Regions from separate parts of the Pseudomonas sp. LARHCG127 genome, predicted to be linked through region 4. Evidence: predicted binding sites of a transcription regulator. Region 4 holds the regulator's gene; each other region holds the start of a gene.
What was found. The regulator sigma-54, encoded in region 4, starts transcription at its own class of promoters, with help from an activator protein. The targets are predictions, from matches to a motif close to ANTGGCATNNANNTTGCTNT.
Positions count from the first base shown of each region.

Region 1 (7,709 bases), on a different contig from region 4:
GTGATCTGGCCGGTGGCGTAGCCGTTCTGGGTTGGGATCGAGCGGGCAGTGTCGGCGTTGAACTGGGTGGTGTTGCCCATGGAAATCGTAATGGTCGGTGCGCTGGAAGCGCCGTTGGCGGTCCATGTCCCGTTGGTCACGGTGCCCGGAACCCAGCCGGTCAATACCAGATCGCTGTTGACGGTCGCTGGCGGAGTGGTGACCGTGGTCAATCTGCCGCTCGAATCGAAGTTCATGGTCGAAGGAACAGGCGCGGTCGCACCAGTCGTGGTCGGTGCGGTGCCGTTGAGGTTACGGCCGTCGATCAAGGTGTAGACATTCCAAGTGTTGCCAGCCGTCTTGACCATGTACTGGTCCATCGAGTGCTGGTTACCCTGGGTGTCGTAGATCGGGGTGGTGAACTGCTTGGTGAAGGTAGCGGTGTCGGCCGGATTGAACGCGGCAGTGATCGGCGTCGCTGTCGAGTTCAGGTTGATGGTCGACGATACCAGGCTGGTGGCGGTTGGCGGCAGGTTCGAGGTGTCGATGCGCAGGTCGGTCAGGATGCCGTTCTGGATCTTGCCGTTGGCATCCACGCCATAGCCCTGCAGGCGCGAGGTGCCATCGCTGTTGGTGATGAAGCCTTCCTTGTCGGTCTTGAACGTACCGGCACGGGTGTAGCTCAGGGAACCGTCGTTGCTCAGGACAAAGAAGCCCTGGCCCTGGATGCCCATGTCCAGCACGTTGCCGGTGTTGTTCACGTCACCCTGGCCGAACTGCTGGGAAACGTTGGCCAGGCGCACGCCGTTGCCGACGGTCTTGCTGCCCGAACCCAGCTTGGTGGCCGAGTAGACGTCTTCGAATTCCGCGCGGGACGATTTGAAACCGGTGGTCGCCACGTTGGCGATGTTGTTGCCGGTCACGTCCAGCTGTTTGTTGGCTGCATAGAGACCGCTAAGGCCGATGTTGAAAGACATGTTGACTCCTTTTGCCGGTTAGTCGGCTCTACATACCAATAGTTTGTACTTTGGACAGGGCAATGCTGCCCAGCCCGGCCAGGTTGAGCATCAGCTCACCGCCCGTCTGGCTGATCGTCACGCTGCTGACCGTGGCCGGCAGGTTGGTGATCAGCGACGTGGCCTTGCCATCGATGGTGGTCGAGGCCGCGAAGGTGTAAGTGCCCGATTCAACGACCGTGCCCGCATCGTTCTTGCCATCCCAGATGAAGGCGGAATTGCCGGCGTTCTGACTGCCCAGGTCGATGGTGCGAACGGTCTTGCCGTCCTTGTCCACGATCTTGACGGCGACGGAGGACACCGATGCTGGTACCACCACCGTGCCGTTGAGGCTCTTGGAGGTGTCGACCACGGCCTTGTCACCGGGCGCGATCACCGAGCGACCGACCAGGGACGAAGCCTGCAGCGCCTGGGACGAGTTGTAGTTGCCGGCGATGCCGCTCACGGTATCGTTGAGCGTGGTGATGCCTTCCAGGCTGCTGAATTGCGCCAACTGGGCAACGAACTCGCCGTTATCCTGTGGCTCCAGCGGGTTCTGGTTTTTCAGCTGGGTCACGAGCAGTTGCAGGAACGCATCCTTGCCCAATTCCTTCTTGCCGGTGGCAGCGGTGGTCGCTGCGCCCAGGCCATCGGTCGTGGTGTTGGTCTTGACCGAGGAGTTGGCCAGAATCTCGTTGAGGCTCAAACCGCTGGTAGTGTTGGTAACGCTCATGTGACTCGCCCCTTATCACTGACCGAGGGTCAGGACCTTCTGCATCATGGCTTTGGCGGTGTTCATCATTTCGGCGTTGGTCTGGAACGAACGACTGGCGGAAATCATGTCGGCCATTTCTTCGACGACGTTGACGTTCGGGTAGTAGACGTAACCCTTGGCGTCCGCGGCCGGATGGTTTGGCTCATAACGTGCTTCGAGGTTGCTCTGGTCTTCGACCACGCCAAGCACTTGCACGCCCTGCCCCGCCGCGTCCTGGTCCTGGAACAGCGAGTCGCTGCCGCCGGACTGGCCGCCCTGGAACATGGTGGCGAATACCGGGTGGCGGGCGCGGTAGGTCTGGTCGATGCTCGACGAAACGGTCTCGGCGTTGGCGATGTTACTGGCGACGGTGTTCAGGCGAGTGGTCTGGGCACTCATGGCACTGCCGGCAATGTTGAATACGCTAGCGATCGACATGGCTTATTCTCCGCGCAGGGCCGATACCAGCCCTTTGAACTTGCTGTTGAGCAGGGTGAAGCTGGCCTGGAAGTTCACGGAGTTTTCCGCGTAGTTGGACTGTTCCAGTTGAGCGTCCACGGTGTTCTGGTCGATCGACGGCTGCATCGGCGTGCGATACATCAGCGATTCGTCGCCGCTGCCCACGCCTTCGGCTTCGATATGACGGTTGTTGGTCATGTTCAAGGCGAAGTGGCCGTTCTTGGTCTTCTCGTTCTGCTCGGCGAGCACCTTGGAGAAGTCCAGGTCACGCGCCTTGTAGTTCGGGGTATCGGCGTTGGCAATGTTGTTGGCCAGGACTTCGGCACGTTGGGCGCGGAAGCTCAGGGCCTGTTCGTGGATACCGAGCGCTTTATCGAAGCTGATGCTCATGTCGGAAACCTTTGGGTGACCAGAATGTACGTACGATGGCTTTAGCAAGCGTCGTGCCACTTTCAGAAGCCCCGTAAACCGGGGCTTTGCGGGGATCGGCAAAGCGGCAATGCCAGAAAAGCGGCAATCGGCTTCCGCTGGCTGCCGCTTTTCTGCCGCTTTCGCCAGGCAATGGGGAGCAAATGTGGGAGCGAGCTTGCTCGCGATGGCGGTGTGTCAGTCAAGATTGATGTCGTCTGCAATACCGCTATCGCGAGCAAGCTCGCTTCCACAGGGGACGCGGGTGAATGAAAAACAGCGGGCAAAAAAAAGGGAGCCCCATGGGACTCCCGTTTTTTCTGAAACCAAGCCAATCACTTCGCCTGGTAGATGATCCCCGGGCTGCACTGGACCATCTGGTAATGATCCGGCAAACCGTTCAACGCCTCGGAGGCGCCAAGGAACAGGTAGCCACCCGGCTTGAGCGTGCTATGGATACGCAGCAGGATGTCTTTCTTCACTTCGGCGGAGAAGTAGATCAACACGTTGCGGCAGAACACGATGTCGAACTTGCCCAGGCTGGCGTAGCTGTCCAGCAGGTTGAACGAACGGAACTCGACCCGGCTCTTGATCGGCGCCTTGACCACCCACTTGCCCGGCCCTTTCGGGTCGAAGTAGCGTTGCAGGCGGTCCGGCGACAGGCCACGGCCGATGGCCAGGCTGTCGTACTCGCCGGTCTTGCAGTTATTGAGCATGGTGCCGGACAGGTCGGTGGCAACGATCTGCACGCCACCTTTCAACTGGCCCAGGTTGGTCCGCTCGAACTCATCGATGGACATCGACAACGAATAGGGCTCCTGCCCCGACGAACAGGCCGCCGACCAGATCCGCAGGCGCTGGCCCGGGCTGGCCTTGATGGCCGCCGGCAGCACTTTGTTCTTCAGTACCTCGAATGGATAGGTGTCACGAAACCACAGGGTTTCGTTGGTGGTCATCGCGTCCACCACCATCTCGCGCAAGCCGCTGCGCGGTTGGGTCTGGATACGCTGCACCAGCTCGCCCAATGACTTGAGGCCCTGTTGCTCCATCAATTTATTGAGACGGCTCGACACCAGGTACTGCTTGTTTTCACCAAGCAGGATGCCACAGGCTTTTTCCAGGAAGACCCGGAACTGTTCGAAATCCAAATTACCCGTAGACAAGATACCGCCTCTTTCATTCGTGTTGACTTGCCGGACGCACAACGCGCCCGACCTCTACTTTATTCTGCTGCCTTGATCCGATCGACGACCCGGGAAGCCAGGTCATCGGGGCGGAATTTCGCCAGGAAATCGTCGGCACCGACCTTCTTGACCATCGCCTGGTTGAAAACACCGGACAACGAAGTATGCAAGATGATGTGCAGCTTTTGCATACGCGGGTCGCTGCGGATTTCCGAGGTCAGGGTGTACCCGTCCATCTCCGGCATCTCGATGTCGGAGATCATCATCAGGAACTCTTCCTCGGGCTTCTTGCCCTCATCGACCAGCTTGCGCAGGTAATCCAGCGCCTGTCGCCCGTCGTTCAACGCCACCACATCGACGCCGACCGTTTGCAGGCAACGAGTGACCTGCTTGCGGGCCACCGAAGAATCGTCGACGGTCAGCACCCGCAGCGAAATCGCCTTGTGCTGGGTCTCGGCGTCCACCACGCCCGCGGAGATCGCTTCCGGCGTGGGTGCCACTTCGGCGAGGATTTTCTCCACGTCGATGATTTCCACCAACTGGTTATCGACCCGCGTCACCGCCGTCAGGTAGTGATCGCGACCGGTGCCCTTGGGCGGCGGATGGATCTCTTCCCAGTTCATGTTGACGATGCGTTCCACCGAGCGCACCAGGAAACCCTGGGTCTTGGTGTTGTACTCGGTGATGATCACAAACGGATTGCTCTGGTCCAGCAGCCGACCGGAACCGGTCGCCATCGCCAGGTCGAGAATCGGGATGGTCGCACCCCGGATATTGGCCACACCGCACACGACGGGGCTGGACTTGGGCATCAGGGTCAGCTTGGGGCATTGCAGCACCTCGCGGACCTTGAATACGTTGATCCCATACATTTGTTGGCCGTCGAGACGGAACAACAACAGCTCCAGGCGATTCTGACCGACCAGCTGAGTGCGCTGGTTTACCGAATCCATTACTCCCGCCATGCCCTGACTCCTACCTAACGCTAATGTGTCCGACGCGCATTCATCACTAAACGGCACGGGGCTTGCTATTGAACCGGCATGAACGCACAAACGACATTTTCTCGACGCCTGACCACTCACTGCCGCCACTGGCTCGGTGCACTGTTGGCTGCCTGCCTGTTCACCTCGGGCAGTCCTGCCCTTGCGGCGGTTCCGGTTACCTTGCCTGATCTCCTTATCGGCGTCACTCAGGGCTTTCTTGAATTCACCGTAGAAGACTATCTGGCAACCAGTCAAACCGAAGGTCGTTACGAAATCGAAGTCAACCAACTCGACCCGCGCCTGCGCATGCCCATGTGTGACAAGGAATTGACTGCTTCCCTGGAGAGCCCGGCCCGGCCCCTGGGGCGCGTCACGGTGAAGGTCCGTTGCGACAGCGCCGCGCCCTGGACGGTGTTCGTGCCCGCTCAAGTGCGCCTGTTCCGGGAAATTGTCACCACCACCCGTCCGCTCAAGCGGGCCGGGATCGTCGAACCCCAGGACGTCATGTTGCGCGAACGCGACATCAGCCAGATCACCCAGGGTTTCCTGACCTCGGTCGATCAGGCCATCGGGCAGAAACTTGTCCGACCAATGGTCGCCGACCAGGTCGTGACCCTGGTGCACCTGGAGCAGGCCGAGGTGGTCCGCAAGGGCGACCAGGTGGTCATCACCGCCCGCAGCGGTTCCCTGGCCGTGCGGATGCCCGGCGAGGCCCTGTCCAATGGCGGCATGCGTGAACAGATACGAGTAAAAAACCTTAACTCCCAGCGCGTCATCAAGGCGCAGGTGATGGCCCCAGGCCAAGTGGAAGTGGCGATGTAATGACCTGGTAAAGGAGGTAGAAAGCTGGCGCTTGATCCCGGTGTTCCCTAGACTGTGCCTTATGCAAAGGCAAGCGCAGACGTGCGCACGTTCATTGAATAAATGAGCCTAAAGTTTTTTTGGGAATGGCCGAAAACATGGCAAGCGTCCAAATACCCAGAGGTTTTTTACCATGGTCATCGACTTCAATCGTTTAAACAGCTCTTCACCGCTGACAGGCACTACGCGTACCAGCGCCACCAAGGAAACCGTCGAAACCGACAAATCCGCGCCGCTGTCCACGCCAGCCGAAGTCAGCAACGGGGAGTCGGTACACCTCAGCAATGAGGCTCAGCAGTTGCAGAAGCTCACTGACAAGCTGCGCGATCAACCTGTCGTCGACAACGCCCGCGTGGCCGAGTTGAAAGCAGCCATCGCCGATGGCAGCTACAAAGTCGACAGCAACCGCGTAGCCAGCAAACTGCTCAACTTCGAAGCCCAGCGCTAGGCCGCCGCCTGCGCCAGGCTTTTGGACGCTAAGACCCAAGGCCAGCCATGCACGACACTCAATTATTGCAACTGATCATCGACGACTTCGTACCAGCGCAACAATTGCTGGAGTTATTGCAGGCCGAATCCGTGGCCCTGCACGGTCGTGACATGCCTTTGCTGGAAAATATCCTGGCGCAGAAACAGGCACTGATCATCTTGCTCGACCAGCATGGCCGCAAGCGCAGCGAGATCCTCGCCAGCCTCAACCTGCCCGCCAATCATGACGGCCTCGAGCAATTGGCCGGTCAGTCGACCGTCGGCGATCAGTTGCTGTCCCAGAGCAAGGTACTCAACGACCTGCTCGCCCAATGCCAGGCGACCAACGCCCGCAACGGCCAGTCGATCCAGATGCAGCAGGCCGCCACCGCCAACCAATTGCGCATTCTCAACGGCGGCGAGATCCCGACACTGTATGACGCCAGCGGTTCGACGGCCAGAATGGTCAAGCACCGTCCGCTCAGCCAGGCATGAAACGAACTATGCCTTCGCTCTATCAACGCGCGAAACATGCTGGCAAAATGCTAGCCATTCGTAGTCGTATTTTGCCTGGAGATTGACCCACCGTGTTCAATGCCTCAAACGCGGATGATGCTCCGCAGCCACCCAAGGTCCTTACCACGCCCCTGGAAATCTCCGGCAACCTGCGGATGCTGCAAGATAGCCACGACCCGCTGATCATTACGTTCCATGAACGTACCCAGCGCTTTCAGAGTTATCTGGTCAATGTCGATCGCGAGACCAATTCCATCGCCCTGGATGAAATGATTCCCCGGGACGGCGAGCGCTTCCTACTGGCCGGCGAGCCGTTTCGCGTCGAGGGCTTCCATGACGGCGTGCGCATCGCGTGGGATGGCAAGGGCCCGCTGACCATCGATGAATCCAGCGACGGTCGCTGCTACCGCGGCGCCCTGCCCGACGAGGTGGTCTACCACCAACGTCGCAACGCCTTCCGCGCCGCCCTGAAACTGGCGCAACTGGTGAGCGTTGAACTGGGCGGCGACAAGATGAAGTCCCCCGTAGAAGGCAAGCTGCTGGACATTTCCGCCACCGGTTGCAAGTTGCGTTTCGACGGCGATATCACCGAGCGACTGCAATTGGGCCAAGTGTACGAGCGCTTCGTCGCAGCCCTGCCGTTTGGCAACATGACCGCCCCCGTCGAGCTGCGCTACCTGCACTTCGAAGAACGATTCAACACTACGTTCGCCGGCGTACGCTTCCACAACATCAGCGGCCTGGTGCAACGGCAAGTCGAGCGGTTCGTCTACCAGCTCCAGCGCGAAGCCCGCCGCTTCGACAAAGACGACCTCTGATCCTCAAGGCATGAAAAACGGGCAGTCCCTTGCGGTGACTGCCCGTTTTTTTATGCCTGTTTCAAGGCCTGGCCTGGGTAAAACTGGGCCCCTCGGGCTCCTCGGTTTCCGCAGCGGCTTCGGCGGCTGGCTCAGGCTCCGCGTCCGGATTGGGCGATGTCTGCATCTGCTCCTGAACGACCTGCTCGTCGACCCTTGGATCAAGGCACGCCACCAAGGGCGAGCTGGTCATGTTGTCCGGCATGGCCACATGGTGCAGCGGTGCATCATCGACCTGATGC
Region 1 is NZ_JBIXJT010000007.1:276,484-284,192, reverse strand. Features, by position in the region: gene flgE (flagellar hook protein FlgE) at 1-956, opposite strand, end outside; gene flgD (flagellar hook assembly protein FlgD) at 985-1,707, opposite strand; gene flgC (flagellar basal body rod protein FlgC) at 1,723-2,166, opposite strand; gene flgB (flagellar basal body rod protein FlgB) at 2,170-2,577, opposite strand; gene cheR (protein-glutamate O-methyltransferase CheR) at 2,931-3,758, opposite strand; gene ACIPQ1_RS14665 (chemotaxis protein CheV) at 3,818-4,744, opposite strand; gene flgA (flagellar basal body P-ring formation chaperone FlgA) at 4,823-5,587, shown strand; gene flgM (flagellar biosynthesis anti-sigma factor FlgM) at 5,760-6,074, shown strand; gene ACIPQ1_RS14650 (flagella synthesis protein FlgN) at 6,122-6,589, shown strand; gene ACIPQ1_RS14645 (flagellar brake protein) at 6,682-7,428, shown strand; gene ACIPQ1_RS14640 (MFS transporter) at 7,490-7,709, opposite strand, start outside.
Region 1: the regulator sigma-54 is predicted to act here: its motif matches at 2,619-2,638, upstream of flgB (flagellar basal body rod protein FlgB).

Region 2 (7,709 bases), on a different contig from region 4:
ATCCCAAGCGCGTGGTGCGTATCGAGGGGTACACCGACAGCACCGGCGGCAAGCAGGAAAACCTCAAGCTGTCCCGCGACCGCGCACAGTCGGTGGCGGATGTGCTGGTGGACTTGGGGATTGATGAAAAACGCATCCAGGTCGAAGGCTACGGTGATGAGTATCCGGTGGACGTCAACGCTTCCGAGCGTGGCCGGGCACAGAACCGTCGCGTTGAAATTGTGTTCTCCGACGAAAAAGGCCAGCTCGGCGCCGCCCGCTAAGGGCTGCGTCACTGGAAAACCCGGCCCCTGTAAAAGGCGCCGGGTTTTTTTGGCCCTGCAATCGATGCGGGATGAGTACAGTTAGAGCTGTCACTCCACTGTACTGTCGAGTAATCTGGCAACTGTCCCAGTACACTTCTAAACTGTTCCGGTATCGTTTCCGACAAGAATAAAATGCCCGTGAAATCGAGTGCTGCGTCATGACCAACCTCCTGCTCTATCAACGTATTGCTCAACAGCTGGCTGAAGACATCCGGCGCGGTGTGTATCAGCCTGGTGAACGTGTGCCTTCGGTGCGCAAGATGAGCTCGCAGCTCAACGTCAGCCACGCCACGGTGCTGCAGGCCTATGCGAACCTTGAAGACCAGGGGCTGATTCGCGCACGGCCGCAATCGGGCTACTACGTTCACCAGACGCCGGCCCTGACTGCACCGACGCCGGACATTGCCCGGGTTGAGCGTCCGGGGCTGGTGACGCGCAGCAGCATCATCCAGCAGGTATTGGTCGAGTCGCGCCGCGAAGGGGTATTCCCCCTGGGCGCGGCGGTGCCGAGCGTCGACTATCTGCCGGTTCGGGCCCTGCATCAGCAATTGGCCAAGGTCACGCGTTTCCACAGCCCGCGGGCGTTCAGCTACATGTTCAGCCCGGGCTTCGAGCCGTTGCGGCGTCAAGTGGCGATTCGCATGCGCGATGCCGGTGTCGTGGTGGACCCTTCCGAAGTCGTGATTACCCATGGCTGTGTCGATGCGTTGCAGATGTCCTTGCGGGTGCTGACGCGGCCGGGGGACTTGATCGCCGCCGAGTCGCCGACCTACTACGGCTTGCTGCAACTGGCGGATCTGTTGGGGCTCAAGGTCATCGAGATTCCCAGCGACCCGGTTACCGGTATGAGCCTGGAGGCCTTGCAGTTGGCGGCCAACCAGTGGTCGATCAAGGCCTTGGTGCTGACCACGCGCCTGAGCAATCCCCTCGGCGGCACCATGCCCGAAGAGCGACAAAAGCAGTTGCTGCGCCTGGCGTCGGACTTCGATATCCAGATCGTCGAGGACGATATCTATGGCGAGCTGATGTTCGAGCAGGGCCGCACCAAGGCCCTCAAGGCCTACGACCGGCTGGATCGGGTCATCTATTGTTCGAGTTTTTCCAAGACATTGTCACCGGGCGTGCGCATCGGCTGGATGATCGCGGGGAAATTCCAGCAGGAAATACAGCGGCTCCAGACCTTCAGCACTCACTCGGCGTGCAGCGTCACGCAAATGGGCATTGCCGCGTACCTGGAAAACGGCGGCTATGACCGACATTTGCGCTATATCCGCCAGGAGTACCGCAAGAACCTCAGCGCTTTCCAGCTGGCGGTGCAACAGTATTTCCCCGAAGGCACGCAAATGAGCCGTCCCACTGGCGGGTTCATCCTGTGGGTCAGTCTACCGGGGCGGGTCAATACCCAGGAATTGCATGTGCGGGCGTTGCAACAAGGCATCAGCATCGCCCCAGGGCTTATTTTCAGCAACACCGAGCAGTTCAACCACTGCATTCGCTTGAACTGCGGCACACCCTGGAACCGCGAGGCAGAGCGGGCCCTGATGACGCTGGGGTTGTTGGCGACGCAATTGTGCCAAGAGACGGCTAACGGGTTCCTATAGAAATCAGCGGCTTAGCTTGATGTGCTTGTCAGCGCCTGATTATCAGGCGAGCATGGGGATCTCTGCCGTCAGTGCCGTTGTGTCTATGAAAGCCATTGTTCCTGTTGCCTGGGTTTTGATCGGCCTGTTGAGTGCCTTCCAAATGGGAGGCATTGCCGTGGCGGCTTCGACGCAGGAAAAACCGGCCGCCAGTGCCACGAAAGACGGGCCGAAAAAAAACACAGCGGCCAAGAAGCCTTCCCCTAAAAAGGCGACTGCGGCGAAGAAAAAGCGCGCGCCCATCGCCTCCAAGAGCAAATCCGCCCGTGAAGTCGCCAAGACCCCATTGCCGCCGGCCAAGCTGGACTTGAGCCTGCCCCATGACATGGTCGAGGAACTGCAGCCACCGGGTAAAGTGCAGCCGCCCAAGCGTGAACCGCTCTTGCCGTCAATGTTTGGAGATAAGCCCGGACCGTTCCAGCTCAATGGCCGGCTGTTGAGCAATGAAATGCAACTGCCGCTGCGCAATCAGGAGCGTAATGAGGTGGAAGGTGCGGCGCTGGAGTTTGAATTCAAGCAGTAGGCCTCTCACAGGCGTGCCGCTCGTCACTGACCGTTCGGTCATCTCGCCAAGGGCAAAAAAACACGCAGGCGGGAATTTAAAACGGGTGTTTTAGCCGTTACTCTGTGTTCTGTTACTCATCATTACTGTCGCGAGGATGTGGTTGTCGTGAAATGCCGTGAAGGCTGTGGTGCCTGTTGCATCGCCCCCTCTATCAGTTCGCCTATCCCTGGGATGCCCCTAGGCAAGCCTGCGGGAGAACGGTGCGTGCAATTGTCCGTCGATAACCTGTGCCAGATCTTCGGCCAGTCGGAGCGTCCGGCGGTATGCTCGGCGTTCGAAGCCGACATCGAGGTGTGCGGCGACAGCAGTGAAGAGGCCATCCGCTTGATCGGTTGGTGGGAGCAAGTCACGGCAGCGTGATGGGTCAATGAACGGATCCGAAATAAACGAACTTGGACAATAAGGAAAACACTATGGGTTCGCTGCATCGTATGGCTGTGTTGTGTGGGTTGACCGTATTGCTGGCAACGGCCACCGCTCAGGCAGAAGACTGGCAGGTTGCCAAGGAGAAGGACGGCATCAAGGTTTCCCTCAGTGAAGTAGCGGGCTCCGAGTACAAGGCTTATCGTGGCGTGACAGTGATGAAAACCTCCATGGCCAAGCTGCGCAGCTTGCAAGAGGACGTAGCGGGCGCCTGCGCCTGGATTCATGAGTGCAAGAGCCAGAAACTGCTCAAGCACGAAGGCAATCAGAGCTGGACCTACACCCAGTTCAACACGCCATGGCCGGTGACGCCCCGGGACTCGGTGCTGGAAGTCACGACCGAGGAGGGCACCGATGGCAGCCTGACCCGCAAGCTCAAGGGCTTACCTGAGTACTTGCCTGAGGAGAAGGGTTTTGTGCGTGTGACCAAGGTCGACGGTTTCTGGAAGTTCACCCCCAAGGGCGCAGACCAGGTCGAAGTGATCTATCAGGTCCATACCGAGCCGGGTGGTAGCGTACCGTCCATGGTGGCCAACAAGTTCGTGGTGGATGCGCCGTTTAATACATTGAAAGCGTTGAAAGAGCGCGCTGAAAAATAAACAGTATTCGCTGATGAAGAGACCGCCCCCGAGGCGGTCTTTTCATGTGTGCCGTCCGAACTTCCAGCGGAACGATTGTCCCGCCGCCAATGTCGAGATAGAGGTAAGCCAGGTCCTGAATTGATCAAGGAGACACTGATGCAAAAGTGGGAAATCACTTTCATTGACGATCACGGTGAAACCACCGTCGAGCAGTTCGACTATGACCAGAAGCCCACCATGGAGCAGGCTGCCCAACTGATTCGCGAAAGGTTGCTTCCAGTGCTCAACAAGCTGGATATGAACGACTTGGAGAACCGCACCGAAGACCCGACGGTCAAGAATCTCAAGTCCCAGAACAGTATCGAAATCGTCAGCATTACACCAATTTCATGAAACCTTGCCTGGTCTCGCTTGGCAGTGGCCATCACTTGCGGCTACTCTGCAATTGAGATCAGCGAAAGGATCGCCAAGGTCCGGTCTTGTCAGCTACATGCTTGTGTCCCGACGGTCATTTGATGCCGTATCGCTTGCAGCCTGCGGGCTTCACGCACGGGAAGACGGAAAGTCTATCCATCGGTTTTAGGAGGACGTTTCATGAGCACAGCCTATCAAGAAGACATCAGCACCAGCGTATTGCGCCGCATGAAAGAAGGCGGTTTCGATTTTTCCCGATTCCATCCCATTGAGTTCTACGCCATTTTCCCGGACGAGGAGCGGGCGCGCAGGGCGGCAGGTCATTTTCGGGGAGAATCGTTGAACGCGCAGATCAGTGCACGGGACGACGGGGCTTGGTCATTGGAACTGAGCCGGGTGATGTACGCCACTTACGATGATATTGGCGACTTCGAGCAAGACTTCGAGGCCGTCGTCGAACCTTTGGGTGGCGTGATCGAAGGGTGGGGCGTCAAGCAAGAGATCCGGCGCCTGCAGGCCTGACAATCAGTTACCGCAACCACAGCAACGGCTGACCTTTGTGTCGGCCGTTTTCATGTCTGCGACTAGCCGGGACCTTTGTGGGAGCCGAGCTTGCTCGCGATGACGGTGGGCCAGCTTGCATCAATGTTGAATGTGCCGACGCCATCGCGAGCAAGCTCGGCTCCCACAGGGGAGCTCACCGATAATCCATTGTGGGAGCGAGCTTGCTCGCGATGGCGGCCGCAAACCAACATCACTTTCCCGCTGACTCACCACCATCCTCTCCTCCAGGTTTTGTACCTAACTGTATCGAGACCAAGCCGCGTCGTTTTTCCGTGACTATGCTCATGAAAGCGACGCCCCTGCGTCGCAATGAAGCGGGGGGCAGCGGGTTGGGGGGATTTGCCGCACCATAAAAGTGCGCGGCCTGAGAATGGAGAATCCAACCCGTTGATCATAAAGCGTTTATGCCGATGGCACGGGGCTTGCGAAGCTTGCTGCCAGGGTGACAAGGAGTACGGCATGATCCGCAGCGGTTTTGATGAAATGTACGACGCCGACGGCCAGGTCCGGCCGCACTACCAGGCGTTTGCCCGCTGGTTGGCCGACACGCCTGACGAACTGCTGGCGCAACGCAGGCGCGAAGCCGACCTGTTGTTTCATCGTGCCGGCATTACGTTCACGCTCTACGGTGACGAACAGGGGACCGAGCGCCTGATTCCGTTCGACACGATCCCGCGCAGCATTCCGGCCAGCGAATGGCGGGAGGTGGAGCGCGGCTGCATCCAGCGGGTCAAGGCGCTGAACATGTTCCTGGCCGACCTCTACCACGAACAACGGATCATCCGCGCCGGCATCATTCCCGCCGAGCAGGTGCTGGCCAACGAGCAATATCAACTGGCGATGCAGGGGCTGGACCTGCACCGTGACATCTATGCGCACATTTGCGGTGTCGATCTGGTGCGCGACGGTGACGGTACGTACTACGTGCTCGAAGACAATCTTCGTACGCCTAGCGGTGTCAGCTACATGCTCGAAGACCGCAAGATGATGATGCGCCTGTTTCCCGAACTGTTCGCCGCCCAGCGCATCGCTCCCATTGACCATTATCCGAACCTGCTGCTCGACACCCTGAAAAGCTCCAGCCCACTGGACGACCCCAGCGTCGTGGTGCTGACGCCGGGGCGTTTCAACAGCGCGTTCTTCGAGCACGCGTTCCTCGCCCGGGAAATGGGCGTGGAATTGGTGGAAGGCGCCGACCTGTTCGTCCGGGATGACAAAGTGTTCATGCGCACCACCGACGGCCCGAAAGCGGTGGATGTAATCTACCGTCGCCTCGACGATGCGTTCCTCGATCCCCTGGCCTTCAATCCAGATTCAATGCTCGGCGTGCCGGGGCTGTTGTCCTCCTATCGCTCCGGCAATGTGGTGCTGGCCAATGCCATCGGCACAGGTGTAGCGGATGACAAATCGGTGTACCCGTTCGTCACCGACATGATCCGTTTTTACCTGGACGAAGAGCCGATCCTGAAGAACGTTCCTACCTGGCAGTGCCGTAATCCCGCTGAGCTTTCCCACGTACTGGCGAATCTTCCCGACCTGGTGGTCAAGGAAACCCAGGGTTCCGGCGGTTATGGAATGCTGGTGGGGCCAGCCGCGACCACGGCGCAGATCGATGCCTTTCGCGAGCGGATCAAGGCCAAGCCGCACGCCTACATCGCCCAGCCGACGTTGTCGCTCTCGACCTGCCCGACCTTTGTCGAAAACGGCATCGCCCCGCGCCACATCGACTTGCGTCCGTTCGTGCTGGCCGGCCGCGAGACCCGCGTGGTCCCTGGCGGGCTGACACGGGTGGCGCTGCGCGAGGGCTCCCTGGTGGTGAATTCATCCCAGGGCGGTGGTACCAAGGACACTTGGGTGGTCGAGGATTGAGGAACTGCCATGCTGAGTAGAACCGCCTCGGACCTGTACTGGATGTCGCGCTACCTGGAGCGGGCGGAGAACCTCGCGCGGATGCTCGACGTGAGCTATTCATTGTCGTTGATGCCCCAGGACGGGCGTGGCGACGGCCTGCACGAGCTGGCCATGCCATTGCTGATCACCGGCACGCTGGACGATTACCGGGAGCGACACGGCGATCTGCACGCCGAGCGCCTGCTGCATTTCTTTGCCCTGGAAGCGGCCAATCCAGCCAGCATCTACAGTTGCCTGGGCTCCGCGCGAGCCAGTGCCCACGCGGTACGTGGGCGAATCACCGCCGACATGTGGGAAAACATCAATGCCACCTGGTTGGAAATTCGCGGTATCGCCGAGCAAGGTTTGAATCGCTACGGCATGAGCCGTTTCTGCGAGTGGATCAAGGAGCGCTCGCACCTGTTTCGCGGCGCAACCTACGGCACCATCATGCGTAACGACGCGTTCCGGTTCATTCGCCTGGGGACCTTTATCGAAAGGGCCGACAACACCCTGCGTTTGCTCGATGCCCGTTACGAAATGGCCGGTGACCAAGCCGACGCGGTCAGCGACGGCACGGCCCATGCGTACTACCAATGGAGCGCCTTGTTGCGGGCCTTGTCGTCCTTCGAGGCCTACACCGAGATCTACCGTGAAGCCCCGGGCGCTCGCCATGTGGCGGAGTTGCTGCTGTTGCGCGCCGACGTGCCGCGCTCGCTGCGCGCCTGCACTGAAGAAATCAACCAGATCCTCGCCAGCCTGCCGGGCACTAACGGCCGGCAGGCACAACGGCTGGCGGCGGAAATGGACGCACGCCTGCGCTACACCGGTATCAACGAAATCCTCGACGGGGGCCTGCATGCCTGGCTCACCGAATTCATTCCACTGGTCCGTGAACTGGGCAATGCCATTCACAGTTCCTACCTGGAGGTCATATGAGACTCTCGATCAGCCACGAAACGGCCTACCACTATGAAGACCAGGTTCGCGCCAGCATCCAATATCTGCGCCTGACGCCCCACGACAGCGAACGCCAGCACGTGCTGAGCTGGCAGCTTGATTTGCCACGGCCTGTGCGGGCGCAACTGGATCCGTTCGGAAACATCCTGCACGTACTGACCCTGGATGAGCCCCACGAAACGGTGATCATCGGCGCCCGCGGGCAGGTGGATATCGATCCGTCGCGCGAAGCCGAACATGAAAGCCAGTCGGCGCTGCCGTTCCTGCGCTTCACCCGGCTGACCGAGGCGGACGAGGCTCTTCGAACCTTCGCCGCGCAGCAATGCCAGCAGCGTCGCGATCGTACGGCGCTGATCGACCTGATGCA
Region 2 is NZ_JBIXJT010000012.1:74,252-81,960, reverse strand. Features, by position in the region: gene ACIPQ1_RS20445 (OmpA family protein) at 1-263, shown strand, start outside; gene ACIPQ1_RS20440 (aminotransferase-like domain-containing protein) at 464-1,906, shown strand; gene ACIPQ1_RS20435 (translation initiation factor 2) at 1,992-2,468, shown strand; gene ACIPQ1_RS20430 (YkgJ family cysteine cluster protein) at 2,616-2,870, shown strand; gene ACIPQ1_RS20425 (START domain-containing protein) at 2,924-3,532, shown strand; gene ACIPQ1_RS20420 (hypothetical protein) at 3,671-3,907, shown strand; gene ACIPQ1_RS20415 (ribonuclease E inhibitor RraB) at 4,109-4,450, shown strand; gene ACIPQ1_RS20410 (circularly permuted type 2 ATP-grasp protein) at 4,952-6,361, shown strand; gene ACIPQ1_RS20405 (alpha-E domain-containing protein) at 6,371-7,321, shown strand; gene ACIPQ1_RS20400 (transglutaminase family protein) at 7,318-7,709, shown strand, end outside.
Region 2: the regulator sigma-54 is predicted to act here: its motif matches at 4,902-4,921, upstream of ACIPQ1_RS20410 (circularly permuted type 2 ATP-grasp protein).

Region 3 (7,709 bases), on a different contig from region 4:
CCAGGTAGGTTTTCGACAAGTCGACGCTGGTGGTGCTCCGGGCACCGCCCTTGGCGGCGTGGACGCTGGCGGTCGCGGTGTAGCAGAACAGGTTGAGGAAACGCTTGCCGGCCGCCTCTTTCTGGATCCGCAGGCGCATCGGCCGATGGTCGAGAAACAGCCCGGTGTCCAGGTAATCGGTGAGATTGACCAGCAGCTTTACGCCGCCTTCGTTGACCTCGGTGAACTTGCCCTGGGCGCTCTGGCGCTCGTACTGCTTGGTACCGCTCTGACGCTCGCGGCGCTTGATCACCACGCGGCTCTTGTCGACGTTCAGTGCCTGGGGAATGGCCGCCAAGGCATCGAACAACCGGGCCGAGGCCTTTTCCGGGTCGATGGACTTCGGCGCGACGTACTCCTGGACATGTACCCAGTCGTGGTAGAGGTCGATGGCCATGGAGTATTCCGGCATGTCGGCGTCGTAGACCCGGTAGCAATCCACACCTTCACGCTTGGCCCATTTACTTAGCAGTTTGAGGTTTTTTTGCAGGCGATTGGCGAACATCTGCCCGCCTTCGCTCAACCGCGCCTGCTCGACCACAGGGGCTGGCGCCGGCGCCGGCTTGATCGGGTTGCCGTTCTTGTTGTACTGGCGCTCTTGTGGCACTTCCGGGGTTTGATCGTAGGCGGCCTGTTCACGCTCGGCCTGGCGCTGTTCCGGGGTGCGACGCTCGCCGGTGACGAACTGGTCCGGCAGCACCTTGATCAGCAGCAACTTGCACGGCAAGGCGCCGTTCCAGAACGAATACTGCTTGTGGCTGCGAATGCCCATGCGCTTGCCCAGGTCCGGCGCGCCGGTGAACACCGCCGCCTCCCAGTTCAGGCACGCCTGGCGCAGGCGCTCGCCGAGGTTCTGGTAGAGGTAGAGCAGGCTGGCTTCGTCACCCAGACGCTCGCCGTACGGCGGGTTGCAGATCACCAGGCCCTTCTGATTCTGGTCCGGGCGCGGCTCGAAGGTGGCGACTTCGCCTTGATAGATCTTGATCCACTCGCTCAGGCCCGCACGCTCGACGTTATTGCGGCCCGGCTGGATCAGCCGCGGGTCGGCTTCGTAGCCACGAATCCACAACGGTGGCTTGGCCAGCCCGGCGGCGGCGCGCTCGGAGGCTTCTTCGTGGAGTTTCTTCCACAACGCCGGCACGTGGCCGAGCCAGGCGGTGAATCCCCACTGCTGGCGACGCAGGTTCGGTGCCATATCGGCGGCGATCATGCCGGCTTCTACCAGGAACGTGCCAACACCACACATCGGGTCGGCCAGCGCCCCGCCTTCAGCGGCAATGCGCGGCCAACCAGCGCGGATCAGGATCGCGGCAGCGAGGTTTTCCTTCAGCGGCGCGGCGCCTTGCTGCAGGCGATAACCGCGCTGGTGCAGGCTGTGGCCGGAAAGGTCGAGGGAGAGGATCGCTTCGCCGCGGTCCAGGCGCAGGTGAATCCGCAGGTCCGGGTTGAGCTTGTCGATGGATGGCCGCTCACCCGATGGCGTGCGCAGCTTGTCGACGATGGCATCCTTGACTTTCAAGGCACCGAAATGGGTGTTGTCGATGCCCGAGCCGTGGCCACTGAACTCTACCGCCAGGGTGCCATCGGCCAGCATGTGGTCTTGCCAGTCGACATCCAGCACACCGTGGTAGAGGTCTTCGGCGTCCTTCATCGGGAAGCGCTTGAGCACCAGCAACACGCGGTTGGCCAGGCGCGACCACAGGCACAGGCGATAGGCCGTTTCCATGTCGGCCATGCCACGCACGGCCGAAGTGTGCTCGCGCGCCTCTTCAAGGCCAAGCCCGACGGCTTCCTCGATCAGCAGGCCTTCGAGGCCCTTGGGGCAAGTGAGGAAGAGTTCGAAACGATCGGACATGGGATTTCCAGAGCCTTTGGCTAAGTGGACCGGGCAACGCATTGCCGGGCCGGGTTCAATCAGGTGCTTTTCTCAAGGGCACCCGCGTGGCACGAAAGTGTGCCGTGCCGCCCTCGCCGCTCAGGTTAAAAGAGCTTAGATGCGAAGGCAGATAAAAAATTCTGTGCAACAAATTGTGAAAAACTCGACCCTTTCGTCGAATAGTACCCGAGTGCAACGGGTGGACATTCTCATTCGAGAAAGGGCAGCCCCTGTTGGCGCAGGGCCGATCATACAGGGGTCTTGCTCAAAAGCGGTCAACGAACATCAAGTTACTTATCGCCCTAACATCTTTATTGTTACGTGCTTATGACAAAACGATCATTCCATCCCTGTGACGCTTTGGTTAGAACTCAACACAGGTTGACGTCGCAACGGCGTCAACACCTCGGCTCGTCACGCCGGCAACGAGCCACCAACGGCAGAATGATTCTGCCCCGGCCTCGATAGAGGTCGACGCTAAGCAACAGTCAACAAGTGAGGGCAACACCCTATGAGAAGACTTAAGCGTGATCCGTTGGAAAGAGCATTTTTGCGTGGTTACCAATATGGCGTTGGTGGTAAATCCCGTGAGCTTTGCCCCTTTACTCTACCGTCGGTACGTCAAGCCTGGATCAATGGCTGGCGAGAAGGACGCGGCGACAACTGGGACGGTATGACCGGCACTGCGGGTATCCACAGACTCAACGAACTTCACGCCGTCGGCTGACACAGGGCTTATTACTCAAGAACTCGACAATTTGACATCCCAATCGATTTAACCACGCACGTCCCATCCGGGCGGCGGGCTACGGCCCAAGGGGCTCCTTCGAGGAGCCCTTTTTAATGCCTTTTTTGAACTTGAGCTGCGAAAGCTGTTGTGGCGAGGGGATTTATCCCCGCTGGGGTGCGAAGCAGCCCCTGTAAGCAGCCCTCGGTGTGTCAGGTTTATTGTGTGATTTTGTGGGGCTGCTGCGCAGCCCAGCGGGGATAAATCCCCTCGCCACAAATGGATCTTACCAACCTAAAGAATCACCCCAACGCCGCAATCGCATCCACCGACTCACGAATCAACGCCGGCCCCTTGTAGATGAAGCCCGAGTAAACCTGCACCAGGCTCGCCCCGGCGGTGATCTTCTCGGCGGCGTGCCGGCCTTCGGTGATCCCGCCCGCCGCAATGATCGGCAAGCGCCCCGCCAATTCAGCGGCCAGCACCTTCACCGTGTGGGTGCTCTTGTCACGCACTGGCGCGCCCGACAAGCCACCCGCCTCGTCACCGTGCTCCAGCCCTTCGACGCCTTCGCGTCCCAGGGTCGTGTTGGTGGCGATCACTGCGTCCATACCCGTCTCGATCAGGGCCTGGGCTACCTGGGCGGTCTCCTCGTCGGTCATGTCCGGGGCGATCTTGATCGCCAGGGGCACGTGCCGGCCGTGGGTCAACGCCAGTTCCGCGCGACGTTGGGCCAGGTCGGCCAGCAGTTGCTTGAGGGAATCACCGAATTGCAGGCTGCGCAGCCCCGGGGTGTTGGGGGAGCTGACGTTGACGGTCACGTAGCTGGCGTGGGCGTAGACCTTGTCCAGGCAGATCAGGTAGTCGTCGACGGCGCGCTCCACCGGCGTGTCGAAATTCTTGCCGATGTTGATGCCCAGCACGCCCTTGTACTTGGCCGCGGCCACACGGGCCAGCAGGTGATCGACGCCCAGGTTGTTGAAGCCCATGCGGTTGATGATCGCCTCGGCTTGTGGCAGGCGGAACAACCGTGGCTTGGGGTTGCCCGGCTGCGGACGCGGCGTGACGGTGCCGATTTCCACAAAGCCGAAACCCAACTGCGCAAAGCCGTCGATGGCCGCGCCATTCTTGTCCAGGCCCGCCGCCAACCCGACCGGGTTGGGAAACGCCAGGCCCATGACCGTCACCGGCACTTTCGCCGGCGCCTTGCACAGCAAACCGTTGAGGCCCAAACGCCCGCCCGCGCCGATCAAGTCCAGGGACAGGTCGTGGGAGGTTTCCGGGGAAAGTTTGAACAACAGCTGACGGGCCAGGGTGTACATGGGCGGCTTTGACTCGGGCGAAGAAATGAGGCGGCGATTATAGCCGGGCAACGGCGGCTCAAGCGAGGCGCCCGCACAAAACGATAGCGCTGGCATATGCCTTGCACCCTTTTGGTCATCAGCGCCCATGCCAGCGACGGAATGAGTGCCACACTGTTTTAAGGGACAACGGCGTCGTCGTCCGGTCTCCTGGGCCCGGACACGGCGCTTTTTCATGTGGAAGGTGATAGTGATGAATGAAGTTCCAGCCAACCCCCTGGCCTGGGTCAACGGTAGCGATGCCCCGGAAAAGAGCGCGGTCAACCTCGGCTTCATGGCCTTGAGCGACTGTGCCCCAGTGGTGGTCGCTGCCACCCAGGGCTTCGCCCAACCCTACGGCTTGACCCTGAATCTCAAGCGCCAGGCGTCCTGGGCCAACCTGCGGGACAAGCTGGTCAGCGGTGAAATCGATGCCGCCCACAGCCTGTATGGCCTGGTCTATGCGGTGCACCTGGGCATTGGCGGGGTCGCACCGACCGACATGGCGGTGCTGATGGGGCTGAACCAGAACGGCCAGAGCATCAACCTGTCCCATGGCTTGCAGGCCCAAGGCGTGACCAGTCCTGAAGCACTGGAACGGCACGTGCACCAAACTCGCCCGAAACTGACCTTCGCCCAGACGTTCCCCACCGGCACCCACGCCATGTGGCTCTATTACTGGCTCGCCGCCCAGGGCATCCACCCCTTGTCGGATGTCGACAGCGTGGTGGTACCGCCGCCGCAAATGATCGCGCACCTGCAAGCCGGGCGCATCGACGGGTTTTGCGTCGGCGAGCCCTGGTGCGCCAGTGCGGTGAAACAGAACCTCGGCTTTACCCTGGCGACCACCCAGACCATCTGGCCCGACCACCCGGAAAAAGTCCTGGGCTGCACCCGTGCGTTCGTCGAACAATATCCCAATACCGCCCGGGCGTTGGTGATGGCCATTCTCGAAGCCAGCCGTTTCATCGAACAAAGCAGCGAAAACCGTCGCAGCACCGCGCAACTGTTGAGTGCACCGGAATACCTCGACGCCCCGCTGGACTGCATCGAGCCGCGCCTGCTGGGCATCTATGCCGACGGCTTGGGCAACAGCTGGCAGGATCCCCACGCGATGCGCTTCCATGGCAACGGCGAGGTGAACCTGCCGTACCTGTCCGACGGCATGTGGTTCATGACCCAGTTCCGTCGCTGGGGCTTGCTGCGCGAAGACCCGGATTACCTGGCCGTGGCCCGGGACGTTCAGCAACTCACGTTGTACCGTGAAGCCTGTGGGGCGCTGGACATTGCGTCCCCGAGCCAGGACATGCGCAGCAGCCAACTGATCGACGGCACCACCTGGGACGGCTCGGACCCGGCCGGGTACGCCCGCAGCTTCAAACTGCACGCCTTGAGCGATGCGGCTCCCCTTCTCGCCAGCCGCTGACAGGAGCCACGACCATGCTGCGTATCCTGCTGATCAACGACACCGCGAAAAAAGTCGGCCGCCTCAAGGCTGCCCTGATTGAAGCCGGCTTCGAAGTGATCGACGAATCCGGCCTGACCATCGACCTGCCGGCGCGCGTCGAAACGGTGCGTCCGGACGTAATCCTGATCGATACCGAGTCACCCGGACGCGATGTGATGGAGCAAGTGGTGCTGGTCAGTCGCGACCAGCCACGCCCGATCGTCATGTTTACCGACGAGCACGACCCCAATGTGATGCGCCAGGCGATCAAGTCGGGCGTCAGCGCCTACATCGTCGAAGGCATCCACGCCGCGCGCCTGCAACCGATCCTCGACGTGGCCATGGCCCGCTTCGAAAGCGACCAGGCCCTGCGCGCCCAACTCCTGGCCCGGGACCAGCAACTGGCCGAACGCAAGCGCATCGAACTGGCCAAGGGCATGCTGATGAAGATGAAGGAATGCAACGAGGAGCAGGCCTACACCCTGATGCGCCGCCAGGCCATGAGCCGCCAGCAGAAGCTGATACAGGTGGCGGAGCAGATCATTGCCATGAACGAGTTGCTCGGCTGAAAGCCTTGTAGCGCAGGGCCTGCCGCCATCGCGAGCGAGCTCGCTCCCACAGGTCCGAGCACACCTCAGGTCCCTGTGGGAGCGGGCTTGCTCGCGAAAGCGGTCTTACTTCCAACATTGATATCGACTGACCCACCGTCTTCGCGAGCAAGCCCGCTCCCACAGGGTTTACGGGGTGAGCACGACATTGGCGGACAACCACAATCCCTGTGGGAGCGAGCCTGCTCGCGATAGCCCTCCCCCCATCCCTCGGGTTGGCACAGATCTCGCTTAAGCAACCCCACAGGTAACCAACGGCGGTTGCCCCACCTACGACAAAGACGTCGCACACCCTCCTTGCCTCTCTGGCGATCCGGGTTGCGGCGTTTTTTTGTTTTGGCCCTTCGGGGCCGGTGGTGCGACCACAGGCGGCGCACTGCTCCAAGCACTGACTCATTTCTCGAGACTTTTACAGCTGAGGTGCGCGATGAATTCAAGCTTCTGGAAATCCGGCCACACCCCGACACTGTTCGCGGCCTTTCTTTATTTCGACCTGAGCTTCATGGTCTGGTACCTGCTCGGGCCACTGGCGGTACAGATCTCCGCCGACCTGCACCTGACCACTCAGCAACGCGGCCTGATGGTGGCGACACCGATCCTGGCTGGCGCCGTGCTGCGCCTGTTCATGGGCCTACTGGCCGACCGGATTTCACCCAAGACCGCCGGCATGGTTGGCCAGGTGATCGTGATCGGTGCGCTGTTCTGCGCCTGGAAACTGGGCATCCACAGTTACGAACAAGCCCTGCTGCTGGGCCTGTTCCTCGGTGTGGCCGGCGCTTCGTTCGCCGTCGCCCTGCCCCTGGCCTCCCAGTGGTATCCGCCGCAACACCAGGGCAAGGCCATGGGCATCGCCGGGGCTGGCAACTCGGGCACCGTGCTCGCCGCGTTGATCGCACCGGTCATGGCCGTAGCCTTCGGCTGGACCAACGTGTTCGGCTTCGCGCTGATCCCGCTGGTGCTGACGCTGGTCCTCTTCGCCTGGCTGGCCAAGAATGCCCCTGAGCGACCAAAAGCCAAATCCATGGCCGACTACCTCAAGGCCCTGGGCGACCGTGACAGCTGGTGGTTCATGTTCTTCTACAGCGTGACCTTCGGCGGCTTCATCGGCCTGGCCAGCGCCCTGCCCGGCTACTTCAACGACCAATATGGCCTGAGCCCCGTCACCGCCGGCTACTACACCGCTGCCTGCGTCTTCGGTGGCAGCCTGATGCGCCCCTTGGGCGGCGCCCTGGCGGACCGTTTTGGCGGCATCCGCACTTTGCTCGGCATGTACACCGTAGCGGCCGTCTGCATCGCCGCGGTGGGCTTCAACCTGCCGAGTTCCTATGCGGCCCTGGCCCTGTTCGTTTGCACCATGCTCGGCTTGGGTGCGGGCAACGGCGCGGTGTTCCAACTGGTGCCACAACGCTTCCGTCGCGAAATCGGCGTGATGACCGGGCTGATCGGCATGGCCGGCGGCATCGGTGGTTTCGCCCTGGCGGCGGGCATGGGCGCGATCAAGCAAAGCACCGGCAGCTATCAACTGGCGCTGTGGTTGTTCGCCAGCCTCGGTGTCCTGGCCTGGTTCGGCCTGTATGGCGTCAAGCGTCGCTGGAGAACCACTTGGGGGTCGGCAGCCGTCACCGCTGCTCGGGTATAACCTGCAACCATGAGCCTGCAATTGAGTTTTGCC
Region 3 is NZ_JBIXJT010000001.1:19,962-27,670, reverse strand. Features, by position in the region: gene rlmKL (bifunctional 23S rRNA (guanine(2069)-N(7))-methyltransferase RlmK/23S rRNA (guanine(2445)-N(2))-methyltransferase RlmL) at 1-1,894, opposite strand, end outside; gene rmf (ribosome modulation factor) at 2,427-2,642, shown strand; gene ACIPQ1_RS00100 (quinone-dependent dihydroorotate dehydrogenase) at 2,945-3,964, opposite strand; gene ACIPQ1_RS00095 (CmpA/NrtA family ABC transporter substrate-binding protein) at 4,197-5,408, shown strand; gene ACIPQ1_RS00090 (ANTAR domain-containing response regulator) at 5,423-5,998, shown strand; gene ACIPQ1_RS00085 (nitrate/nitrite transporter) at 6,465-7,676, shown strand; gene ACIPQ1_RS00080 (protein kinase domain-containing protein) at 7,686-7,709, shown strand, end outside.
Region 3: the regulator sigma-54 is predicted to act here: its motif matches at 4,053-4,072, upstream of ACIPQ1_RS00095 (CmpA/NrtA family ABC transporter substrate-binding protein).

Region 4 (7,709 bases):
GAATTCCGGGCCGCTGGCAGGCCTGGGCGAGATAGAACTCGAGGGCTTGCAGCCGGGTTCCTCGATCATGCCCGGCAAGGTCAATCCGGTCATTCCTGAAGCCACCGCGATGGTGGCGGCCCAGGTAATCGGCAACGACACGGTGATCACCATCGCCGGTCAATCGGGCAATTTCGAATTGAACGTGATGCTGCCGATCATTGCCCAGAACCTGCTGAGCAGCATCACCCTGATGTCCAGCACCAGCCGCTTGCTGGCGGACAAGGCCATCGCCACGTTCAAGGTCAACGAAGCCAGGCTCAAGGAAGCGTTGTCGCGCAACCCGATCCTGGTGACCGCGCTGAACCCGATCATCGGTTACCAGAAGGCCGCTGAAATCGCCAAGAAGGCTTACCAGCAAGGCCGGCCGGTCATCGACGTCGCCCTGGAACACACCGACCTGACGCGCAGCGAACTCGAAGTCCTGCTGGACCCGGAGAAGCTCACCGCTGGCGGCGTGTAACCCCCGACACCTGTGTGGAGGACTCATCATGGAACACTGGAAACGTACGATCGAACGGGCCAATCGCTGTTTCATGCAAGGCGAGCTGGTGGATGCCCGCGAAGCCTACCTGCAAGCCCTGGCGCTGGCCCAAGTGTTGTTCGAGCGCTGGGCGGACGCCGACGAAGCCGTGGCCGCCTGCGTCGTCTCCCACCACAACCTGGCGGACCTTCACCTGCGCTTGAACCAGCCGGAGGAGAGCGCCGAATACTTGTGCGCGATCCACCAGCGGTTGTTGCAGACAATGCAGGACGAACGGCTGGCACCGGCCTTGCGCGCCGCTGCACAACGCCAGAGTCACAGGACCTATGTCGAACTGCTGAATTTCATCAGCGAGCACGGTGAGTACCCGCGCACCCAACGCCTGCTGCACTGCAATGCCACCACGCCCCGGCAGCGCTATGCCCCTCTTCATCATGGAGTTCATTGAACATGGCTTTTACCTTGCCTGCATTGCCTTACGCCTACGACGCCCTGGAACCGCACATCGATGCGCAAACCATGGAAATCCACTACACCAAGCACCACCAGACCTACATCAATAACCTCAACGCGGCGGTGGATGGCACCGAATACGCCGAATGGCCCGTCGAAAAACTGGTGGCCAGCGTGGAACAGTTGCCACAAAACCTGAAGGCTGCGGTGATCAACCAGGGCGGTGGCCACGCCAACCATTCGTTGTTCTGGGAGGTGATGACGCCCCAGGGCGGCGGCCAGCCCGAGGGCGCCCTGGCGGCGGCGATTGACGCGCAGCTGGGCGGCATCGAGCGTTTCAAGGAAGCTTTCACCAAAGCGGCGCTGACCCGTTTCGGCAGCGGCTGGGCCTGGTTGAGCGTGACCCCGCAAAAGACCCTGGTGGTGGAAAGCAGCGGCAACCAGGACAGCCCGTTGATGAATGGCAACGCGCCGATTCTTGGCCTGGACGTCTGGGAGCATGCCTATTACTTGCGTTACCAGAACCGTCGACCGGAATACATCAACGCCTTCTACAACGTGATCAATTGGCCTGAAGTTGCCCGACGCTATCAGGCAGCGCTGGCTTCAAGTCCTTCATGAACACAACCCAAGGCTGATCATGGACACTCAAACACTGGCGATTGGCGGCGGACGGATGTTCCGCTATGCCTTGGGGTCGCTGTTGCTGTTGGCCGGCATGACGTTGTTGGCGGCCCAGGGCCTGGCGTGGCTGGACCTGGAGCCCAAGCTGTTGCGGGCGCTTCAAGGCGGTGGGTTGTGCGCCTTGGGCACCGCGCTGGGGGCCGTGCCGGTGTTGGTCATTCGACGCATGCCCCAGGCCGTGAGCGATTCATTGCTAGGCTTCGGGGCCGGGGTGATGCTCGCCGCCACGGCGTTTTCGCTGATCGTGCCGGGCATTGCCGCGGCCGAGCAACTGGGGCTCACACCTTGGGCCGCCAGCGGTCTTATCTGTTTTGGCATCATGTCGGGGGCGTTCGGGCTGTACCTGGTGGACCGCAAGGTGTCGGCCAGTCCTGAGAGGCTGATCGCAGCGCCAGGACGTCCGGTCATTGCGCCGCGGATCTGGTTGTTCGTGTTCGCCATCATCGCCCACAACATTCCGGAAGGCATGGCGGTGGGCGTGTCAGCAGGCGGCGGCATGCCCGATGCCGACAGCCTGGCAATGGGTATCGCCTTGCAGGATGTCCCCGAAGGGCTGGTGATCGCGCTGGTGCTGGCCGCGGCGGGTATGTCGCGGGTGAAGGCGTTCCTGATTGGCGCCGCGTCCGGGCTGGTCGAACCCGTGTTCGCGCTGTTGTGCGCCTGGTTGGTGAGCCTGGCCGAAATGCTCTTGCCCCTGGGGCTGGCGTTGGCGGCCGGGGCGATGCTGCTGGTGGTGACCCATGAGGTCATACCCGAATCCCGTCGCAATGGTTACGAGAAATTGGCGAGCCTGGGATTGCTGGTGGGGTTTTGTCTGATGATGGTGTTGGATACGGCGTTGGCCTGATCCAATCCAGGGGCCATGCGTTTGTGCTGTTGTGGCGAGGGAGCTTGCTCCCGCTGGCCTGCGAAGCGGGCCCCGTTGTGTTTTCCTGCTGTGGATTTACGGCTGCTTCGCAGCCGAGCGGGAGCAAGCTCCCTCGCCACAACAAGCTCGGCTCGAGTCCTGGGGGGTTACTCGCCTTCGTCGAAATAATTGTTGATCAGCGCCACCAGCGCATCCATCGCTTCCTGCGCCTGCTCCCCTTCAGTGCTCAGGTGAATCCTGGTGCCCTTGCCAGCGGCGAGCATCATCATCGCCATGATGCTTTTACCGTCGACGGTGCTCTCGGGCGTACGCCCGACCCTGATCGTGGTATCCGGAAACTTCCCCGCCACACCGACGAATTTTGCCGACGCCCGGGCATGCAAACCCAGCTTGTTGATGATTTCAATTTCCCGAGCAGGCATCGCGATGTGAATCCTTTAGCTGAGGTCGCGGTGGCGAACCTGGACATTCTTCAGGGATTGTTGCAGGAGCTGACCCAGGCGTTCGGTCAGGTAGACGGAGCGGTGATGACCGCCGGTACAGCCGATGGCGATCGTGACATAGGCGCGATTGCTCGCGGCAAAGCGGGGTAGCCATTTGAGCAGGTAGCTGGAGATGTCCTGGTACATTTCCTCGACGTCCGGCTGTGCGGCCAGGTAGTCGATCACTGGTTGGTCAAGTCCGGACTGCTCGCGCAATTCCGGCTTCCAGTAGGGGTTGGGCAGGCAGCGCACATCGAACACCAGGTCGGCGTCCACCGGCATGCCACGCTTGAAGCCGAACGACTCCACCAAAAACGCCGTGCCCGGCTCCGGTTGGTTCAGCAGGCGCAGCTTGATTGTGTCACGTAGCTGATACAGGTTCAGGTGCGTGGTGTTGACCTTCAGGTCGGCCAGGTCGGCAATCGGCCCCAGCAACTGGCTTTCATCGTCGATGGCTTCGGCCAGGGAGCGGTTGGCGTTGCTCAGGGGGTGGCGCCGGCGGGTTTCGGAAAAGCGCTTGAGCAGCGTCTCCTCATCGGCATCCAGGTACAACACATCGCACTGGATATGCCGGCTGCGCACTTCCTCGAGCAGTTCAGGGAAGCGCGACAGGTGGCTCGGCAGGTTGCGCGCATCGATGGACACCGCCACCAGCGGCTGCGCCAGTTCCGTGTGGATCAGGGCGCGCTCGGCCAGTTCCGGCAGCAGGCCGGCGGGCAGGTTGTCGATGCAATAGTAGCCGCTGTCCTCAAGCACGTTGAGGGCCGTGCTTTTACCGGAGCCGGAGCGGCCACTGACGATGATCATGCGCATGTTTAATGACCGTTCTGCTCGTCCAGGACCACCTGGTACAAAGCTTCGTTACTCGGTGCGCTGCGCAGTTTTTCGCGCACTTCCTTGCGGTCCAGCATGCTGGCAATCTGGCGCAGCAGCTCAAGGTGCGCATCGGTCGCCGCTTCCGGAACCAGCAATACAAACAGCAGGTCGACCGGGGCGCCGTCGATGGCGTCGAAATCTATGGGGGTATCAAGGTGCAACAATGCGCTGATCGGCGCGGCACACCCCTTGAGACGGCAGTGAGGAATGGCGATGCCGTTGCCAAAACCGGTGGAACCGAGTTTTTCACGGGCAACCAGGGCCTCGAAGACGTCCTGCATCACCAGATCAGGCACCTCGCGGTGGATCAGGTTGGCAATTTGTTCGAGGGCTTTCTTTTTACTGCCGCCCGGCGCGTTCACTTGGGAACGGCCGGGGGTCAGGATGGTTTCTAGTCGGATCATGGATTGGGGGGGTTAACGACCGGTGGCGCCCTGGAGGAGGCTCTGGGTCTTTTCCTTATGCTTTTTGAGTTGGCGATCCAGCTTGTCGGTCAGCAGGTCAATCGCGGCATACATGTCTGTGTGCTCTGCGTTGGCAACCACTTCTCCGCCGGGAATATGCAGCGTGGCTTCGATTTTCTGCAGCAGCTTCTCGACGTTCATCGTGACTTGCACGTTGGTGATCTTGTCGAAATGCCTCTCCAATCGGTCGAGTTTTTCGCCGATGTAGGTGCGCAGGGGTTCGGTCACTTCCAGTTGGTGTCCACTGATGTTGACTTGCATACAGCTTCTCCTTCGTTGCCAGTGCATAAAGCGGCAGGCAGAAATGCCTGCCACTGGAACGCTGTGGCGTGGCCTTGTTACATCAACCGCTTGCGTTCGCTCGAAGGCGCGATCCCGAGGGATTCACGGTACTTGGCGACGGTACGGCGGGCCACCTGAATGCCTTGTGCCTCCAGTAAACCAGCGATCTTGCTGTCACTCAACGGCTTTTTCTGATTTTCCGCAGCCACCAGTTTTTTGATGATCGCGCGGATGGCCGTGGACGAGCATTCGCCGCCTTCGGAGGTGCTGACGTGGCTGGAGAAAAAGTATTTCAATTCATAGATGCCCCGGGGGGTATGCATGAATTTCTGGGTGGTCACCCGGGAAATCGTCGACTCGTGCATGCCCACGGCCTCGGCAATGTCATGCAGGACCAAGGGTTTCATCGCTTCATCGCCGTACTCCAGGAAGCCGCGCTGATGCTCGACGATCTGGGTGGCAACTTTCATCAATGTTTCGTTGCGGCTTTGCAGGCTCTTGATGAACCAGCGGGCTTCCTGCAGCTGATTGCGCATGAAGGTGTTGTCGGCGCTGGTGTCGGCACGCTTGACGAAGCCGGCGTACTGGGCGTTGACGCGCAGCTTGGGCACCGACTCCTGGTTGAGCTCCACCAGCCAGCGATCATTGTGCTTGCGCACGATCACGTCGGGCACCACGTACTCAGGCTCGGTGGATTCGATCTGCGAGCCGGGGCGCGGGTTGAGGCTCTGCACCAGCTCGATGACCTGGCGCAGCTCATCTTCCTTGAGCTTCATGCGGCGCATCAGTTGGCTGTAGTCGCGACCGCCCAGCAGGTCGATGTAATCGGTGACCAGTCGCTTGGCTTCGGCCAGCCACGGCGTCTTGGCGGACAGCTGGCGCAATTGCAGCAACAGGCACTCGCCCAGGTTGCGAGCGCCGATGCCGGCCGGCTCGAACTGCTGGATGCGATGGAGGACGGCTTCGATCTCGTCCAGCTCGATGTCGAGCTCGGGGTCGAAGGCTTCGAGGATTTCCTCGAGGGTCTCGTCCAGGTAGCCCTGGTTGTTGATGCAATCGATCAGGGTCACGGCGATCAGGCGATCGGTGTCGGACATCGGTGCCAGGTTCAGTTGCCACAACAGATGGCTTTGCAGGCTCTCGCCGGCAGAGGTGCGGGTGGTGAAGTCCCACTCGTCGTCATCGCTGCTTGGCAGGTTGCTGGCGCTGGTCTGGTAGACGTCTTCCCAGGCCGTGTCCACGGGCAGCTCGTTGGGAATGCGTTCGTTCCATTCGCCCTCCTCGAGGTTGTCCACCGTCGGGGCGGCTTCCTGGTAGGACGGTTCCGGGATCTCGGTGTTGGTCTTTTGCTCGACGTTGTCGGCCAGCGGATCGGTGTTATCGAAGTCGTCGCCTTCTTCCTGGCGTTCGAGCATCGGATTGGACTCCAGGGCCTCCTGGATTTCCTGTTGCAGGTCCAGGGTCGACAATTGGAGCAGGCGGATGGCCTGTTGCAGCTGCGGTGTCATCGTCAGCTGCTGGCCCATTCTCAAGACTAGCGATGGTTTCATGGCAGGGGCTTAACACCTTATTCGCCGGCGCACATGCGCCATCCACTACAGGGCGCCGGAGCGCCAAACTTAAGCAAATTATATGCCTGAAACTGAAGTGTTTGCCTAGAGCGTCGCCATAATAAAATCAAACGACGCCCGGGCAATTCGCCAGACACGTGTGCTTACAGGCGGAACTCATGGCCCAGGTACACTTCCTTGACCAGGTCGTTGGCCAGGATCGCAGCGGAGTCACCTTCGGCGATCAACTGACCGTCATTGACAATGTAGGCGGTTTCGCAGATGTCCAGCGTCTCGCGCACGTTGTGGTCGGTGATCAGCACGCCGATGCCCTTGGCCTTGAGGTGATGGATGATCTGCTTGATGTCCCCCACCGAGATCGGGTCCACGCCGGCGAACGGTTCGTCGAGCAGGATGAATTTCGGCGCGGTGGCCAGGGCGCGGGCGATTTCCACGCGACGCCGTTCACCACCGGACAGGCTCATGCCCAGGTTGTCGCGAATGTGGCTGATGTGGAATTCCTGCAACAGGCTTTCCAGCTCCTGGCGACGGCCGGCCTTGTCGAGTTCCTTGCGGGTCTCGAGGATTGCCATGATGTTGTCGGCCACCGACAGTTTGCGGAAGATCGACGCTTCTTGCGGCAAATAGCCGATACCGGCCTTCGCGCGGCCGTGCATCGGCTGGTGGCTGACATCCAGGTCGTCGATCAATACGCGACCCTGATCGGCCTGGACCAGGCCGACGATCATGTAGAAGCAAGTGGTCTTGCCCGCGCCATTGGGGCCGAGCAGGCCGACGATCTGGCCGCTGTCGATGGACAGGCTGACATCACGCACGACTTGACGGCTCTTGTAGCTCTTGGCCAAGTGCTGAGCTTTCAGAGTTGCCATTACTGGGCCTTCTGCTCGGTTTTCTTTTTAGGCTGGATCACCATGTCGATCCGCGGACGCTGCTCGGTCACCTTGCTGCCGGTGGCGCGACCGGCGCTGGCGAGTTTCTTGTTTGTGTCATAGACGATTTTCTCGCCTTGGGTGACGTTGTTGTCCTTGTCGACGACCTTGGCACGGTCGATCAGGACCACGCGATCCTGGGAGGCGTGGTACTGGATGGTCACCCCGTAGCCTTGTACCGGCTTGGTGTCGCCTGCGGTTTGCATCTGCTCGAAATAGGCCAGGTTGCCCACCGAGGTCACCACGTCGATATCGCCGGACTGGGTGCGGGTGATGGTCACGGTGTTGCCGGTGACCTTCATCGAGCCTTGGGTGATGATCACGTCGCCTTTATAGGTGGCGACGCCATTCTTGTCGTCGAGTTGCGCGTCGTCGGCCTGGATGCGGATAGGCTGGTCGCGGTCGGTGGGAAGAGCCCAGGCGCTCGCGCTTCCCAGTGCTGCGCCCAGACTGAGCAAAATAGGGAGGGTTTTAGCGAGCTTCATACTGTCCTCTTACGTTCGATAGCAGGTGTATCCTGCTTTCCTTCAAATACGCCTTCATTCCCGTGCCAGTCGATACACCCCCGGCGCCGTCG
Region 4 is NZ_JBIXJT010000015.1:74,167-81,875, forward strand. Features, by position in the region: gene ACIPQ1_RS23135 (class II fumarate hydratase) at 1-502, shown strand, start outside; gene ACIPQ1_RS23140 (hypothetical protein) at 531-971, shown strand; gene ACIPQ1_RS23145 (superoxide dismutase) at 974-1,597, shown strand; gene ACIPQ1_RS23150 (ZIP family metal transporter) at 1,617-2,507, shown strand; gene ACIPQ1_RS23155 (HPr family phosphocarrier protein) at 2,675-2,950, opposite strand; gene rapZ (RNase adapter RapZ) at 2,966-3,823, opposite strand; gene ptsN (PTS IIA-like nitrogen regulatory protein PtsN) at 3,826-4,290, opposite strand; gene hpf (ribosome hibernation-promoting factor, HPF/YfiA family) at 4,303-4,611, opposite strand; gene ACIPQ1_RS23175 (RNA polymerase factor sigma-54) at 4,689-6,182, opposite strand; gene lptB (LPS export ABC transporter ATP-binding protein) at 6,347-7,072, opposite strand; gene lptA (lipopolysaccharide transport periplasmic protein LptA) at 7,072-7,617, opposite strand; gene lptC (LPS export ABC transporter periplasmic protein LptC) at 7,604-7,709, opposite strand, start outside.